DNA from 3 places in the Streptomyces sp. NPDC004435 genome. Region 1 is predicted to be linked to each of the others. Evidence: predicted binding sites of a transcription regulator. Region 1 holds the regulator's gene; each other region holds the start of a gene.
What was found. Region 1 encodes HrcA, which represses chaperone genes, less so after heat shock. Its sites were predicted from a motif close to TTNGCACTCNGNNNNNCNGAGTGCNAA; they were not measured.
Positions count from the first base shown of each region.

Region 1 (4,621 bases):
GTCGTCGCCCCAGACCCGTTCGACCAGCTCGGCGTCGTGGCGGCCCTCCACGTAGATGCGGCTCGCCCGCGCCACGCGCGCGCGTGCGCCGGGGACGGCGACCGAGCCGGATGCCGTACGGGCCGGGCGGGCGGGTCCGCCGGACGCGGGGCGGACCAGGGTCACCACGCGCCCCTCCAGGAGGAAGCCGCGCGGGTCCATCGGGAAGACGCGGTGCTTGCCGAAGCGGTCCTCCAGCGTCACCGTGCCCGCCTCGCAGCGGATCACGGCCCCGCAGAAGCCCGTCGAGACCTCCTCGACCACCAGGTCCGGCTCGGCGGGGACCTCGGGGGCGGGGGCCTGCTTCTTCCACCGAGGCGTCAGGTCCGGGTCGTAGCTGCGCATTTCGGGGACGCTACGACACCTGGAAGCGGCGTGCCAGTTCATCGCGCTGGCGTCGGACGAAAGCCGCGTCGACGACCGCCCCGTGGCCGGGGACGTAGAGGGCGTCCTCGCCGCCGAGGGCGAGGAGGCGGTCGAGGGCGTCGGGCCAGCGGGTGCCGATCGCGTCGGGGCCGGCCTGGGGTGCGCCGGACTCCTCGACCAGATCGCCGCAGAACACGGTCTCGCGCTCGCCCGGCACCAGCAGGGCCAGGTCGTGGCCGGTGTGGCCGGGGCCCACGTTGGCGAGGAGGACCTGCCGGTCGCCCAGGTCGAGGGTCCACTCGCCGGTCACGGTGCGACGCGGGGCCACCAGCGCCTCCGTCGCCTCCGCCGCGGCCCGCTCGTCGGCCCCGTGCCGCACCGCGTCCTCGTACAGCTCCGCGCGGGTCCTGGCGGAGGCGAGGAGCTCGTCGGTGCCGACCGCGCCGAAGACCTCCGCGCCGGCGAAGGCGGCGGTGCCGAGGACGTGGTCGAAGTGGGGATGGCCGAGTGCGATGTGCGTCACGTGACGCCCGCCGGCGATCGCCTCCGCCTGGGCCCGGATCGCGGCGCCCTCGGCGAGCGAGGAGCCCGTGTCGTACAGGAGCACCGCCCCTTCCCCCACGACCAGTCCGGTCGTCGCGTCCCAGCCGGGGAGCCGTCGCCGGCCCACTCCCGCCGCGAGCCGTTCCCATCCCTGAGCCGCCCAGACGGCCTCGTCGATGTGCATGCCACCGACGCTAGCGGGTCCGCCTCCTTGCCAGGAGCGACGGGCCCGGCCGTACACTGGCCGGGGGTTTCCTGGCACTCGGGCAGGGCGAGTGCCAAAAGCGGAGCAACCGGAACGGCTGGAGCGGGAGGTGTGCGCGTGCTGAGCGAACGCAGACTCGAGGTGCTGCGCGCCATCGTCCAGGACTACGTCGGGACGGAGGAACCGGTCGGTTCCAAGGCGCTCACCGAGCGCCACAAGCTCGGCGTGTCCCCCGCCACCGTGCGCAACGACATGGCGGTGCTGGAGGAGGAGGGGTACATCGCCCAGCCCCACACCAGCGCGGGCCGGATCCCCACCGACAAGGGCTACCGGCTCTTCGTGGACCGGCTGGCCGGCGTCAAGCCGCTCTCCACCCCCGAGCGGCGCGCCATCCACAACTTCCTCGACGGCGCCGTGGACCTCGACGACGTCGTGGGCCGTACGGTGCGGCTGCTCGCGCAGCTGACCCGGCAGGTCGCCGTCGTGCAGTACCCGTCGCTGACCCGCTCCTCGATCCGGCACGTCGAGCTGCTGTCGCTGGCCCCGGCCCGGCTGATGCTCGTCCTGATCACGGACACCGGGCGGGTCGAGCAGCGGGTGATCGACTGTCCGGCGCCCTTCGGCGAGACCTCCCTCGCCGATCTGCGGGCCCGGCTCAACAGCCGGGTCGGAGGCCGTCGCTTCGCCGACGTGCCGCAGCTGGTGCAGGACCTCCCCGAGTCCTTCGAGGAGCCCGAGGACCGAGCCACGGTCTCGACCGTGCTCGCGACCCTCCTGGAGACGCTCGTGGAGGAGCACGAGGAGCGGCTGATGATCGGCGGCACCGCCAATCTCACCCGCTTCGGACACGACTTCCCCCTGACGATCAGGCCCGTCCTGGAGGCACTCGAGGAGCAGGTCGTGCTCCTCAAGCTGCTCGGCGAGGTCAAGGAATCGGGCATGACCGTACGCATCGGGCACGAGAACGCCTACGAGGGGCTGAACTCCACGTCCGTCGTCTCGGTCGGCTACGGTTCGGGCGGCGAGGCAGTCGCCAAACTCGGCGTGGTCGGACCGACCCGCATGGACTACCCCGGAACGATGGGAGCGGTACGCGCAGTGGCACGTTACGTCGGACAGATCCTGGCGGAGTCGTAAGTGGCCACGGACTACTACGCCACACTCGGCGTACGCCGCGACGCGTCCCAGGACGAGATCAAGAAGGCCTTCCGGCGCCTCGCCCGCGAGCTTCACCCGGACGTCAATCCGGACCCGAAGACGCAGGAGCGGTTCAAGGAGATCAACGCCGCCTACGAGGTGCTGTCGGACCCGCAGAAGAAGCAGGTCTACGACCTCGGCGGCGACCCGCTCTCCGCCTCCGGCGGCATGGGCGGCGGAGGCGGCTTCGGAGCCGGTGGCTTCGGCAACTTCTCCGACATCATGGACGCCTTCTTCGGCACGGCCGGGCAGCGCGGGCCGCGCTCGCGGACCCGGCGCGGCCAGGACGCCATGATCCGCCTGGAGATCGACCTCAACGAGGCGGCCTTCGGCACCACCAAGGACATCCAGGTCGACACGGCCGTCGTCTGCACCACCTGTTCGGGTGAGGGTGCCGCCCCCGGCACCTCCGCACAGACCTGCGACATGTGTCACGGCCGCGGCGAGGTCTCCCAGGTCACCCGGTCGTTCCTCGGCCAGGTCATGACCTCCCGGCCCTGCCCCCAGTGCCAGGGCTTCGGCACCGTCGTCCCGACCGCGTGCCCCGAGTGCGCGGGCGACGGGCGGGTGCGGTCGCGCCGCACGCTGACGGTGAAGATCCCGGCCGGTGTCGACAACGGCACCCGGATCCAGCTCGCGGGCGAGGGCGAGGTCGGCCCCGGTGGCGGCCCCGCCGGCGACCTGTACGTCGAGATCCAGGAGACCCCGCACGAGGTCTTCCAGCGGCGCGGCGACGACCTGCACTGCACGGTCACCCTCCCGATGACGGCGGCGGCGCTCGGCACGAAGGTGCAGCTGCAGACGCTCGACGGGCTGGAGGAGATCGACATCCGCCCGGGCACCCAGTCGGGCCAGTCGGTCCCGCTGCACGGCCGGGGCATCACGCACCTGCGGGGCAACGGCCGCGGCGACCTGATCGTCCACGTCGAGGTCCAGACCCCGAGCAAGCTCGACCCCGAGCAGGAGCGCCTCCTGCGCGAACTGGCCAAGCTGCGCGGCGAGGAGCGCCCCACGGGCCAGTTCCAGCCGGGCCAGCAGGGGCTGTTCTCGCGGCTGAAGGACGCGTTCAACGGGCGCTGAGCGGGTGGTCCGTGTGCCGGGGGTCCAGGGGTTGTCTCCCGGGTCGGCACAGTCAGCCTGGCCAGTAGGGGCTGTTCTCGCGGCTGAAGGACGCGTTCAACGGGCGATGGGCCCTGGAGGGGGATGACCCCTGTGTGTGAGAGGGGCGGCACTCTGAGTGCCGCCCCTTTCCCTTGGGCGGGAAGGGGCATGACACGATGCCCATATGTCCACCACCGCGCTGAACGATCTCTTCCGGTACCCGATCGTGCAGGCCCCCATGGCCGGTGGCGCTTCCAGTCCCGCGCTCGTCGGAGCCGTCTGCGAGGCGGGCGCGCTCGGCTTCCTCGCCGCCGGGTACAAGACGGCCGGCGGCCTCTACCAGGAGATCAAGCAGGTCCGCGGACTGACCGGACAGCCCTTCGGCGTCAACGTCTTCATGCCCCAGACCGGCCCCTCGGTGGACCCCGCGGCCGTCGAGGTCTACCGCCACCAGCTCGCCGGGGAGGCCGGCTGGTACGAGACGCCGCTCGGCGAGACCGACGACGGCCGCGACGACGGGTACGAGTCCAAGCTGGCGATCCTCCTGGACGACCCGGTCCCCGTCGTCTCGTTCACCTTCGGCTGCCCGAAGCAGGAGACCCTCCAGGCGTTCGCCCGCGCCGGTACGTACACGATCGTCACCGTCACCTCGGCCGCGGAGGCCCGTACGGCTCAGGCGGCCGGCGCCGACGCGCTGTGCGTCCAGGGCACGGAGGCGGGCGGCCACCAGGGCACCTACCGCGACGACCCGGCCGACGAGCAGCCCGGCACCGGCCTCCTCGCGCTCCTCACCCTGGTCCGGGAGGCCACGGCGCTGCCGCTCGTCGCCGCGGGCGGCCTGATGCGCGGCGCGCAGATCGCCGCGGTCCTCGCCGCGGGGGCCTCCGCCGCCCAGTTCGGCACCGCCTTCCTCGTCTGCCCCGAGTCCGGCGCGCACCCGCTGCACAAGCGGGCCCTGACCGACCCGCTGTTCAACCGCACCGCCCTCACCCGGGCGTTCTCCGGCCGGCCGGCCCGCGGGCTCGTCAACCGCTTCATGCGCGAGCACGGCCCGTACGCCCCCGCCGGCTACCCCGAGATCCACCACCTCACCGCCCCGCTGCGGAAGGCCGCCGCCACCGCGGGCGACGCCCAGGGCATGGCCCTGTGGGCGGGCCAGGGCCACCGGCT
Region 1 is NZ_JBIAMB010000001.1:459,280-463,900, forward strand. It holds gene ACFYT9_RS01955 (DUF3097 domain-containing protein) at 1-384, opposite strand, end outside; gene ACFYT9_RS01960 (MBL fold metallo-hydrolase) at 395-1,132, opposite strand; gene hrcA (heat-inducible transcriptional repressor HrcA) at 1,271-2,290, shown strand; gene dnaJ (molecular chaperone DnaJ) at 2,291-3,430, shown strand; gene ACFYT9_RS01975 (nitronate monooxygenase) at 3,636-4,621, shown strand, end outside.

Region 2 (4,621 bases), on a different contig from region 1:
TCGGTGGTGAGGAAGAGCGCGGCGATCGACGCGGCGTTCTGCAGCGCGGAGCGCGTCACCTTGGCCGGGTCGATGATGCCCTCGGCGACCAGGTCGACGTACTCGCCGGTCGCGGCGTTGAGGCCGTGACCCGGGGTGAGGTTGCGGACCTTCTCGACCACGACGCCGCCCTCGAGGCCGGCGTTGACCGCGATCTGCTTGATCGGGGCCTCCAGGGCGAGCTTGACGATCGCGGCACCGGTGGCCTCGTCGCCGTCCAGCTCCAGCTTCTCGAAGACGCTGGAGGCCTGGAGCAGGGCCACGCCGCCGCCGGCGACGATGCCCTCCTCGACGGCCGCCTTGGCGTTGCGCACGGCGTCCTCGATGCGGTGCTTGCGCTCCTTGAGCTCGACCTCGGTCGCGGCACCGGCCTTGATGACCGCCACGCCGCCGGCGAGCTTCGCGAGGCGCTCCTGGAGCTTCTCGCGGTCGTAGTCGGAGTCGCTGTTCTCGATCTCGGCGCGGATCTGGTTCACGCGGCCCGCGACCTGCTCGCTGTCACCGGCACCGTCGACGATGGTGGTCTCGTCCTTGGTGATGACGACCTTGCGGGCGCGGCCCAGCAGGTCGAGACCGGCCGACTCCAGCTTGAGGCCGACCTCCTCGGAGATGACCGTGCCGCCGGTGAGGATGGCGATGTCCTGGAGCATGGCCTTGCGGCGGTCGCCGAAGCCCGGGGCCTTGACCGCGACGGAGCGGAAGGTGCCGCGGATCTTGTTGACGACCAGCGTCGACAGGGCCTCGCCCTCGACGTCCTCGGCGATGATCAGCAGCGGCTTGCCCGACTGCATGACCTTCTCCAGGAGCGGGAGGAGGTCCTTCACGGAGGAGATCTTGGAGTTGACGATGAGGATGTACGGGTCCTCGAGCGCGGCCTCCATGCGCTCCATGTCGGTCGCGAAGTACGCCGAGATGTAGCCCTTGTCGAAGCGCATGCCCTCGGTGAGCTCGAGCTCCAGACCGAAGGTCTGCGACTCCTCGACGGTGATGACGCCTTCCTTGCCGACCTTGTCCATGGCCTCGGCGATGAGCTCGCCGATCTGGGTGTCGGCGGCGGAGATGGAGGCGGTGGAGGCGATCTGCTCCTTCGTCTCGACCTCCTTCGCCTGGTCGAGCAGGGCGCCGGAGACGGCCTCGACGGCCTTCTCGATGCCGCGCTTGAGGGCCATCGGGTTGGCACCGGCGGCGACGTTGCGGAGGCCCTCGCGGACGAGCGCCTGGGCGAGGACGGTGGCGGTGGTCGTACCGTCGCCGGCGACGTCGTCCGTCTTCTTGGCGACTTCCTTGACCAGCTCGGCGCCGATCTTCTCGTACGGGTCCTCGAGCTCGATCTCCTTGGCGATGGAGACACCATCGTTGGTGATCGTGGGGGCGCCCCACTTCTTCTCGAGGACGACGTTGCGACCCTTGGGGCCGAGGGTGACCTTGACGGCGTCAGCGAGCTGGTTCATGCCGCGCTCGAGACCGCGCCGGGCCTCCTCGTCGAACGCGATGATCTTGGCCATGTGAAGTGGTCCTCCCGGACATGGGGTGGATAACGCTCCAGGACCGCGCCGACGCCCGCGACGGACGGCCTCCGCACTCCGCGTGGTTCCTTGCCCCACACGGCCGGCGGCCTCGTCATGCCCGGTCCTCGTAGCACTCTCACCTTCCGAGTGCTAACGCCAATGATTAGCACTCGACCCATGCGAGTGCAAGCGACTCTCAAGGATCAGACCCGTCGGCGGCAGGTGTCCGGGAACGCGTGAGGGGCCCGCATCCCCCGGGGGATGCGGGCCCCTCGACGACGAGACGTCGGTGGCCGATCGCGCCGCGCCTCAGGCGGTCACCTTGACCATGTCCGCCTGCGGACCCTTCTGACCCTGCGAGATCTCGAACTCGACTCGCTGGCCCTCTTCGAGGCTGCGGTACCCATCCATCTGGATGGCGCTGTAGTGGACGAAAACATCCGCACCACCGTCGACCGCGATGAAGCCGTAGCCCTTCTCCGCGTTGAACCACTTGACGGTGCCCTGAGCCATGCCTAACTCCCCTATTACGTACTGGCCCTTGAGCGGATCCGCACTTCACGAACCCGGGTCAGAACCTGCGCCGGAACGCGTCGACCGCCGCTGAATGTATCTGTCCAACTGCCCTCTGCAACAGGGCAATCCACCGGGAATTCTCGGCGGAGCGGAAAGGGGAATCCGGAAGAAATACTTGAATTGCGGGGCAAGTCGGGCCGGGCGAAAGGCACATAAGGGGCAGAGTGTGCGCGCTTTCCGGCCGCCGGTTGTCGCATTCTTGTCAGGTCCCGGGCCGGGCTCATATGCGCCTGGCATGAGCGGCGGAGGGGACTTCCCCAACTCTACCGCGCTCAACCATGCAGAATTGCCCCCTCCGCTTTCTCTCGCGGAAGGGGCAATTCAGTGAGGACGGGCAGGGCTCGGGTCGAGCCCGGGGAGATCAGCAGCCGCCGGCGACCGCGGGGATGATCGAGACGCCCGCGCCGTCCGGGGTGGCGGTCTCCAGGCCCTGCTCGAAGCGGACGTCGTCGTCGTTCACGTAGACGTTCACGAAGCGGCGCAGCTTGCCCTGGTCGTCCAGGACGCGGGCGGCGATGCCAGTGTGGTTCTTCTCCAGGTCGGCGATGACCTCGGCGAGGGTCGCGCCCTCGGCGGCGACCTCGGACTGCCCGCCGGTGTAGGTGCGGAGGATGGTGGGGATGCGGACGTTCACGGCCATGGTGTCTTCGGGACCTTTCAGTGGGCCAGGCCCGCGTCGCGGAACGCGTCCAGGCTCGGGCGGATGGTGGCGGTCGCCTGAGAGCTGTCGGCCACGGCGTCCAGGGTCTTGAGGCCGTCGCCGGTGTTGAGGACGACGGTGGTGAGGTTCGGGTCGATGACGCCGTTCTCGACGAGCTTGCGCGTCACGCCGACGGTCACGCCGCCCGCGGTCTCCGCGAAGACGCCCTCGGTCCGGGCGAGCAGCTTGATCGCGTCCACGACCTGCTCGTCGTTCACGTCCTCCACGGCGCCGCCGGTGCGGCGGGCGATGTCGAGGACGTAGGGGCCGTCGGCCGGGTTGCCGATCGCGAGGGACTTGGCGATGGTGTTCGGCTTCTGCGGGCGGACCACGTCGTGCCCGGCCTTGAAGGCGGCGGAGACCGGCGAGCAGCCCTCGGCCTGGGCGCCGAAGATCTTGTACGGCTTGTCCTCGACCAGGCCCAGCTTGATGAGCTCCTGGAGCCCCTTGTCGATCTTGGTGAGCTGGGAGCCGGAGGCGATCGGGATGACGAGCTGGTCCGGGATGACCCAGCCGAGCTGCTCGCAGATCTCGTACGCGAGCGTCTTGGAGCCCTCGCCGTAGTACGGGCGGAGGTTGACGTTGACGAAGCCCCAGCCCTCGCCGAGCGGGTCGCCGATGAGCTCCGAGCAGAAGCGGTTGACGTCGTCGTAGTTGCCCTCGATGGCGACCAGGTCACCGCCGTAGACACCGGCCATGACGACCTTGCCCTGCTCCAGGTCGTGCGGGATGAAGACGCAGGAGCGGAAGCCGGCGCGGGCGGCGGCGGCGCCGACGGCGCCGGCCAGGTTGCCGGTGGAGGAGCAGGAGAGGGTGGTGAAGCCGAAGGCGCGGGCGGCCTCGATGGCCTGCGCGACGACCCGGTCCTTGAAGGAGTGGGTCGGGTTGCCGGAGTCGTCCTTGACGAAGAGCTTGCCGGGGGCGACGCCGAGCTCGCGGGCGAGGTTGTCGGCCTTGATCAGCGGGGTCCAGCCGGGGTTCAGGTTCGGCTTCTCGGCGACGTCGGCCGGGACGGGCAGCAGGGGCGCGTACCGCCAGATGTTCGCGGGGCCGGCCTCGATCCGCTTGCGCAGTTCCTCGGGGTCGCTCGCCGGGAGGTCGTAGGCCACTTCGAGAGGGCCGAAACACAGCTCACAGGCGAAGATCGGGCCGAGGGCGAAGACCTCTCCGCACTCCCGGCAGGAAAGCCCGGACGCGGGACCGAGGTCGACGGTGGTGGCGGGAGCGGCAGTCTGTACAGACATGGAGGGGAGGCCCTTTCTCCTCATCTTCCTCATGGCGCATTTCGCCACGAGACGGATTTGGCACCTTCCCTAGCCGGGGGCCTCGCTGGCGCAAGACAAACCGACTGGAGGGTTGCCGGGGCTTCAACGGGCCGTATCCCTCTGCCCCTCTGGATGAGCGGTATTCGATTGTGAGACGCGGGTGGCACCCCGACATGCATCGGGCGTCCGCGTTGTTCAAGACTGTAACCGAAGGCTTCGAAGGTGGAGACGGTCGTCCGATCCGCGAGATGGAGATCACGTTGCTGGAAGAAGTGGAGCGCTGGCTGACCCGGCGGTCCTGGTCCGTGTCCGACCGGCCGCTGGAGCGGGTGCTCGCCGCCAAACGGGGGACGTCGGTCAGCGTGGTGCTGCCCGCGCTCAACGAGGAGGCGACCGTCGGGGACATCGTCAGCGTGATCCGGCGCGAGCTGATGACCGACGCGGTGCCGCTGGTGGACGAGCTGATGGTGATCGACTCGGGTTCCACGGACCGCACCGCCGAGGTCGCGGCGGCGGCCGGCGCACGGGTGGTC
Region 2 is NZ_JBIAMB010000022.1:117,073-121,693, reverse strand. It holds gene groL (chaperonin GroEL) at 1-1,544, opposite strand, end outside; gene ACFYT9_RS32140 (cold-shock protein) at 1,857-2,060, opposite strand; gene ACFYT9_RS32135 (MoaD/ThiS family protein) at 2,485-2,763, opposite strand; gene thrC (threonine synthase) at 2,781-4,100, opposite strand; SAM riboswitch class I at 4,085-4,227, opposite strand; gene ACFYT9_RS32125 (glucosyl-3-phosphoglycerate synthase) at 4,349-4,621, shown strand, end outside.
Region 2: groL (chaperonin GroEL) is a predicted target of HrcA. The motif match lies at 1,711-1,737, and genes of this name have one in related genera.

Region 3 (4,621 bases), on a different contig from region 1:
ATGGACGCGGTCCGGCGCGAGGTGGAGCAGTGGCGCGCGGGCTTCGACTTCGCCTTCACCGTCGAGGACCAGCTCGCCGACGGTGACCGGGTGTGCACCCGGTGGAGCTGGAAGGGCAACCACGTCGGCGACTTCATGGGCCTCCAGCCGACCGGCATGGAGGTCACCATGACCGGCACCACCATCCACCGCTTCCGCGAGGACGGGAAGATCGCCGAGGGCTGGTGGCAGTACGACCTGCTCGGACTGATGGGGCAGCTCGGGGCGGTGGAGGCGTAGGAACGCCGCCTCCGCGACGCGGCGAGACGCACCGAGGCCCGGTGCTCCCGCGACGGGAGCACCGGGCCTCGGTGGTTCAGTCAGTGGCCTCAGTGGGAGTGGCCGTGACCGTGGCCGTGACCGTGGTCAGCCGGCTCCTCCTCCTTCTTCTCCACCACGAGGGTCTCGGTGGTGAGGAGCAGGGAGGCGATGGAGGCGGCGTTCTCCAGGGCGGAGCGGGTGACCTTCACCGGGTCGATGACGCCGGCCTTGACCAGGTCGCCGTACTCGCCGGTGGCGGCGTTGAAGCCCTGGCCCTTGTCGAGCTCGGAGACCTTGGAGGTGATGACGTAGCCCTCCAGGCCGGCGTTCTCGGCGATCCAGCGCAGCGGCTCGACGGCGGCGCGGCGGACGACGGAGACGCCCGTGGCCTCGTCGCCGGTCTTGCCGAGGTTGTCGTCCAGGACCTTGACGGCGTGGACGAGCGCGGAGCCACCACCGGAGACGATGCCCTCCTCGACCGCGGCGCGGGTCGCGGAGATGGCGTCCTCCAGACGGTGCTTCTTCTCCTTCAGCTCCACCTCGGTGGCGGCGCCGACCTTGATCACGCACACGCCGCCGGCCAGCTTCGCGAGGCGCTCCTGGAGCTTCTCGCGGTCCCAGTCGGAGTCCGTGGACTCGATCTCGGCCTTGATCTGCGCGACGCGGCCCACGACGTCCTCGGACTTGCCGCCACCGTCGACGATGGTGGTGTCGTCCTTGGAGACGGTCACGCGGCGGGCGGTGCCCAGCACGTCCAGACCGGCCTGGTCGAGCTTGAGGCCGACCTCCTCGGCGATGACGGTGGCACCGGTGAGGGTGGCCATGTCCTGGAGCATCGCCTTGCGGCGGTCGCCGAAGCCGGGCGCCTTGACGGCGACGGCGTTGAAGGTGCCGCGGATCTTGTTGACGACGAGGGTGGAGAGCGCCTCGCCCTCGACGTCCTCGGCGATGATCAGCAGCGGCTTGGAGCCACCGCCCTGGATGACCTTCTCCAGGAGGGGCAGCAGGTCCTGGATGGAGGAGATCTTGCCCTGGTTGATCAGGATGTACGGGTCGTCGAGGACGGCCTCCATACGCTCCTGGTCGGAGACCATGTACGGCGAGAGGTAGCCCTTGTCGAAGGCCATGCCCTCGGTGAACTCCAGCTCCAGGCCGAAGGTGTTGGACTCCTCGACGGTGATGACACCGTCCTTGCCGACCTTGTCCATCGCCTCGGCGATGAGCTCGCCGACCTGCTGGTCCTGCGCGGAGAGCGCGGCGACGGCGGCGATGTCGGACTTGTCGTCGATCGGGCGCGCGGTGGCGAGCAGCTCGTCGGAGACGGCCTTGACCGCGGCGTCGATGCCCTTCTTGAGGGCGGCCGGGGAGGCGCCGGCGGCGACGTTGCGCAGACCCTCGCGGACGAGCGCCTGGGCGAGCACGGTGGCGGTGGTGGTGCCGTCACCCGCGATGTCGTTGGTCTTGGTCGCCACCTCCTTGACGAGCTGGGCGCCGAGGTTCTCGTACGGGTCGTCGATCTCGACCTCGCGGGCGATCGTGACACCGTCGTTGGTGATGGTGGGGGCGCCGAACTTCTTGTCGATGACGACGTTGCGGCCCTTGGGGCCGATCGTCACCTTCACCGTGTCGGCCAGCTTGTTGACGCCGCGCTCAAGGGCGCGACGGGCGTCCTCGTCGAACTTCAGGATCTTCGCCATGGGAGCGGTTCAGCCCTCTCGGAAATCGTGTGGGAAAAACGAACCGCGCCCCTGGACGCCCAAGAGATCAAGGGGTCAGGGGCGCGGTCAAAGCAGGTACGTCGTCTTACTTCTCGATGATCGCGAGCACGTCGCGGGCCGAGAGGACGAGGTACTCGTCGCCGTTGTACTTCACCTCGGTGCCGCCGTACTTGCTGTAGAGCACGACGTCGCCGACCTTGACGTCGAGCGGCAGGCGCTCGCCGTTCTCGAAGCGGCCCGGGCCCACGGCGAGGACGGCGCCCTCCTGGGGCTTCTCCTTCGCGGTGTCCGGAATGACCAGGCCCGAGGCCGTGGTCTGCTCGGCGTCGAGCGGCTGGACCACGATGCGGTCCTCGAGCGGCTTGATGGCAACCTTGGAGCTGACGGTCGTCACGATCCGACCTCCCCCTTCGGAGATCTCGCGGGGTTAACTGTCTGGGGTGGCGACCAGGTGGATCCGTCGTCGCGGGTGCCGGACCTGCCCGTCGCTGTGTTGGCACTCTCCAGTGGGGAGTGCCAGAGCCGAGACTATGACCGCGATTAGCACTCGGTCAAGCGGAGTGCCAATTCCTCACTCCGTGGCGGCCTCCGCGCGGACGGCGGAGCCGGCCGGGTCCCGGTCGCCGACGCTCTCGACCGCCTTGCGGCCGAGGCGTTCGAGCGGGTCGACGGCGGAGGCGCAGCCGGTGAGGGCGAGGAGCAGGACGGCGAGCACGAGGGGGCGGAGCCGGGTCATACGTAGTCCTCCAGCTTGCCGACCGCGTAGCCCTTCGACGTGATCACGTTCATCACCCGGCGGATCATGTCCGGCATGCTGCCCTTCCAATCCTCCTCGCCGCGGAAGTGGGTGAGGACGATGTCGCCGGGGTGCAGGTCGCGGTCCCACTCGCGCCACTCCATGTGGTCGGGGAACGCCTCGGAGGCCCAGAGCGGTACGGCCTTGACGCCGCAGGACCTGGCGGCGCGCAGGGTGTTCTCGTTGTAGTTGCCGTACGGGGGCCGGAAGAGCTCGGGGCGCTTGCCGTACTTCTTCTCGATGACGTCCTGCATGCCGCAGATCTCGCGCTTCTGGCGCGCGTAGGAGAGTCCGGGCAGGTACTTGTGGTTGAGGGTGTGGTTGTGGAGGGCGACCCCGCCCGGCTGCGACTTCTGCATCTTCGCGAAGTAGGCGTAGTCGTCGCTGACGACGTAGTCGCTGAGGAAGGCGCTGTACGGGATCTTCAGGTCGCTCATCATCCGGATGAGCTCGGGGTCCTTCTCGGATCCGTCGTCGATGGTGAGGAAAACGACCTTCTCCTTGGTGGGGACGGTGGTGAAGACGGGCGGCAGTCCCTCGCCGTCGGTCTCGAACCCCTTCCGGGTGGTGATCTTCGGCTTGGTCCTGGGCGGTGCGGGCGCTTCGAGGGGGGTCAGCTTGAGGCCCCACTTCTTCGCGGCGGCGGCCCGGGCGGCCCGCCGCTCGGCCAGAGCGGCCTTCTTCTCCGCGGCGAGCCGGGCCGCGGCCTGCGCCGCTGTCTGGGCCGGGGCCTGCTGGCCGGCGGCGGGGGCGGGAGCGCCGGAGGCCCCGGGCTCGGAACCGCCCGCGCAGGCGGCGGTGGAGGTGAGCGCGGCGACGAGGAGCGCGGCACCCAGGGCGCGACGCGAAGAGCCCTTTGCCATCATTTCTTCCTTTTGTCGTACGAGCGGTATGGCGCCGCATCCTGTCAGCGCGACCCGCTCCTCCGGCCGCGACACCGCCGTACCGGCCCCACCGTCCCCCGCCCGGCCCACAGGGAGAATGGAACGGTGACCGACCTCGCCACCTTCACCGCCCTGCTCGCCCCCGAGGGCCAGACGCTCCTCGCCGCCCTGCGCGACTACGACCCCGCGCAGGAGTTGGCGGTCGCCTCCCGGCTGCGCCGCGACCACCCCGTCGAGCTGGTCTCCGCGGCCCTCGGGCAGGCCCGGCTGCGGCAGCGCGCGGTGGCGAAGTTCGGCGCCGAGGACGCGTACCGCATGTACTTCACGCCCAACGGCGTCGAGCAGTCGACCAGGGCGACCGTCGGCGCCTACCGCGCGGCCCGCCTCAAGGCCCTCGGCGTCGGCTCGGTCGCCGACCTCTGCTCCGGGATCGGCGGCGACGCCCTGGCGCTCGCCCGCGCCGGCATCTCCGTCCTCGCCGTCGACCGCGATCCGCTCACCGCCGAGGTCGCCCGCGCCAACGCCGCCGCGCTCGGCCTCGCGGACCTGATCGAGGTCCGCCGCGCCGACGTCACCGAGATCGACACCAGCCCCTACGACGCCGTCTTCGTCGACCCGGCGCGGCGCGGAGGGCGGGGCCGGATCTTCGACCCCGAGGCGTACTCCCCGCCGCTCTCCTGGGCCATGGAGGCGGCCCGCAAGGCCCCGCACGCGGCCCTGAAGATCGCCCCCGGCATCCCCCACGAGACCGTCCCCGACGAGGCCGAGGCCGAGTGGATCTCGGACGGCGGCGACGTGAAGGAGGCCGTCCTCTGGTTCGGTACGGAGCCCGGCGCCCGCCGCGCCACCCTGCTGCCCTCCGGCGCGAGCCTCACCGGCCGGGGCCTGCCCGACCCCGCGGTCCGCCCCGTCGGCCGCTACCT
Region 3 is NZ_JBIAMB010000004.1:282,807-287,427, reverse strand. It holds gene ACFYT9_RS09320 (ester cyclase) at 1-279, shown strand, start outside; gene groL (chaperonin GroEL) at 369-1,997, opposite strand; gene groES (co-chaperone GroES) at 2,104-2,412, opposite strand; gene ACFYT9_RS09305 (hypothetical protein) at 2,590-2,754, opposite strand; gene ACFYT9_RS09300 (polysaccharide deacetylase family protein) at 2,751-3,677, opposite strand; gene ACFYT9_RS09295 (methyltransferase domain-containing protein) at 3,804-4,621, shown strand, end outside.
Region 3: groL (chaperonin GroEL) is a predicted target of HrcA. The motif match lies at 2,007-2,033, and genes of this name have one in related genera.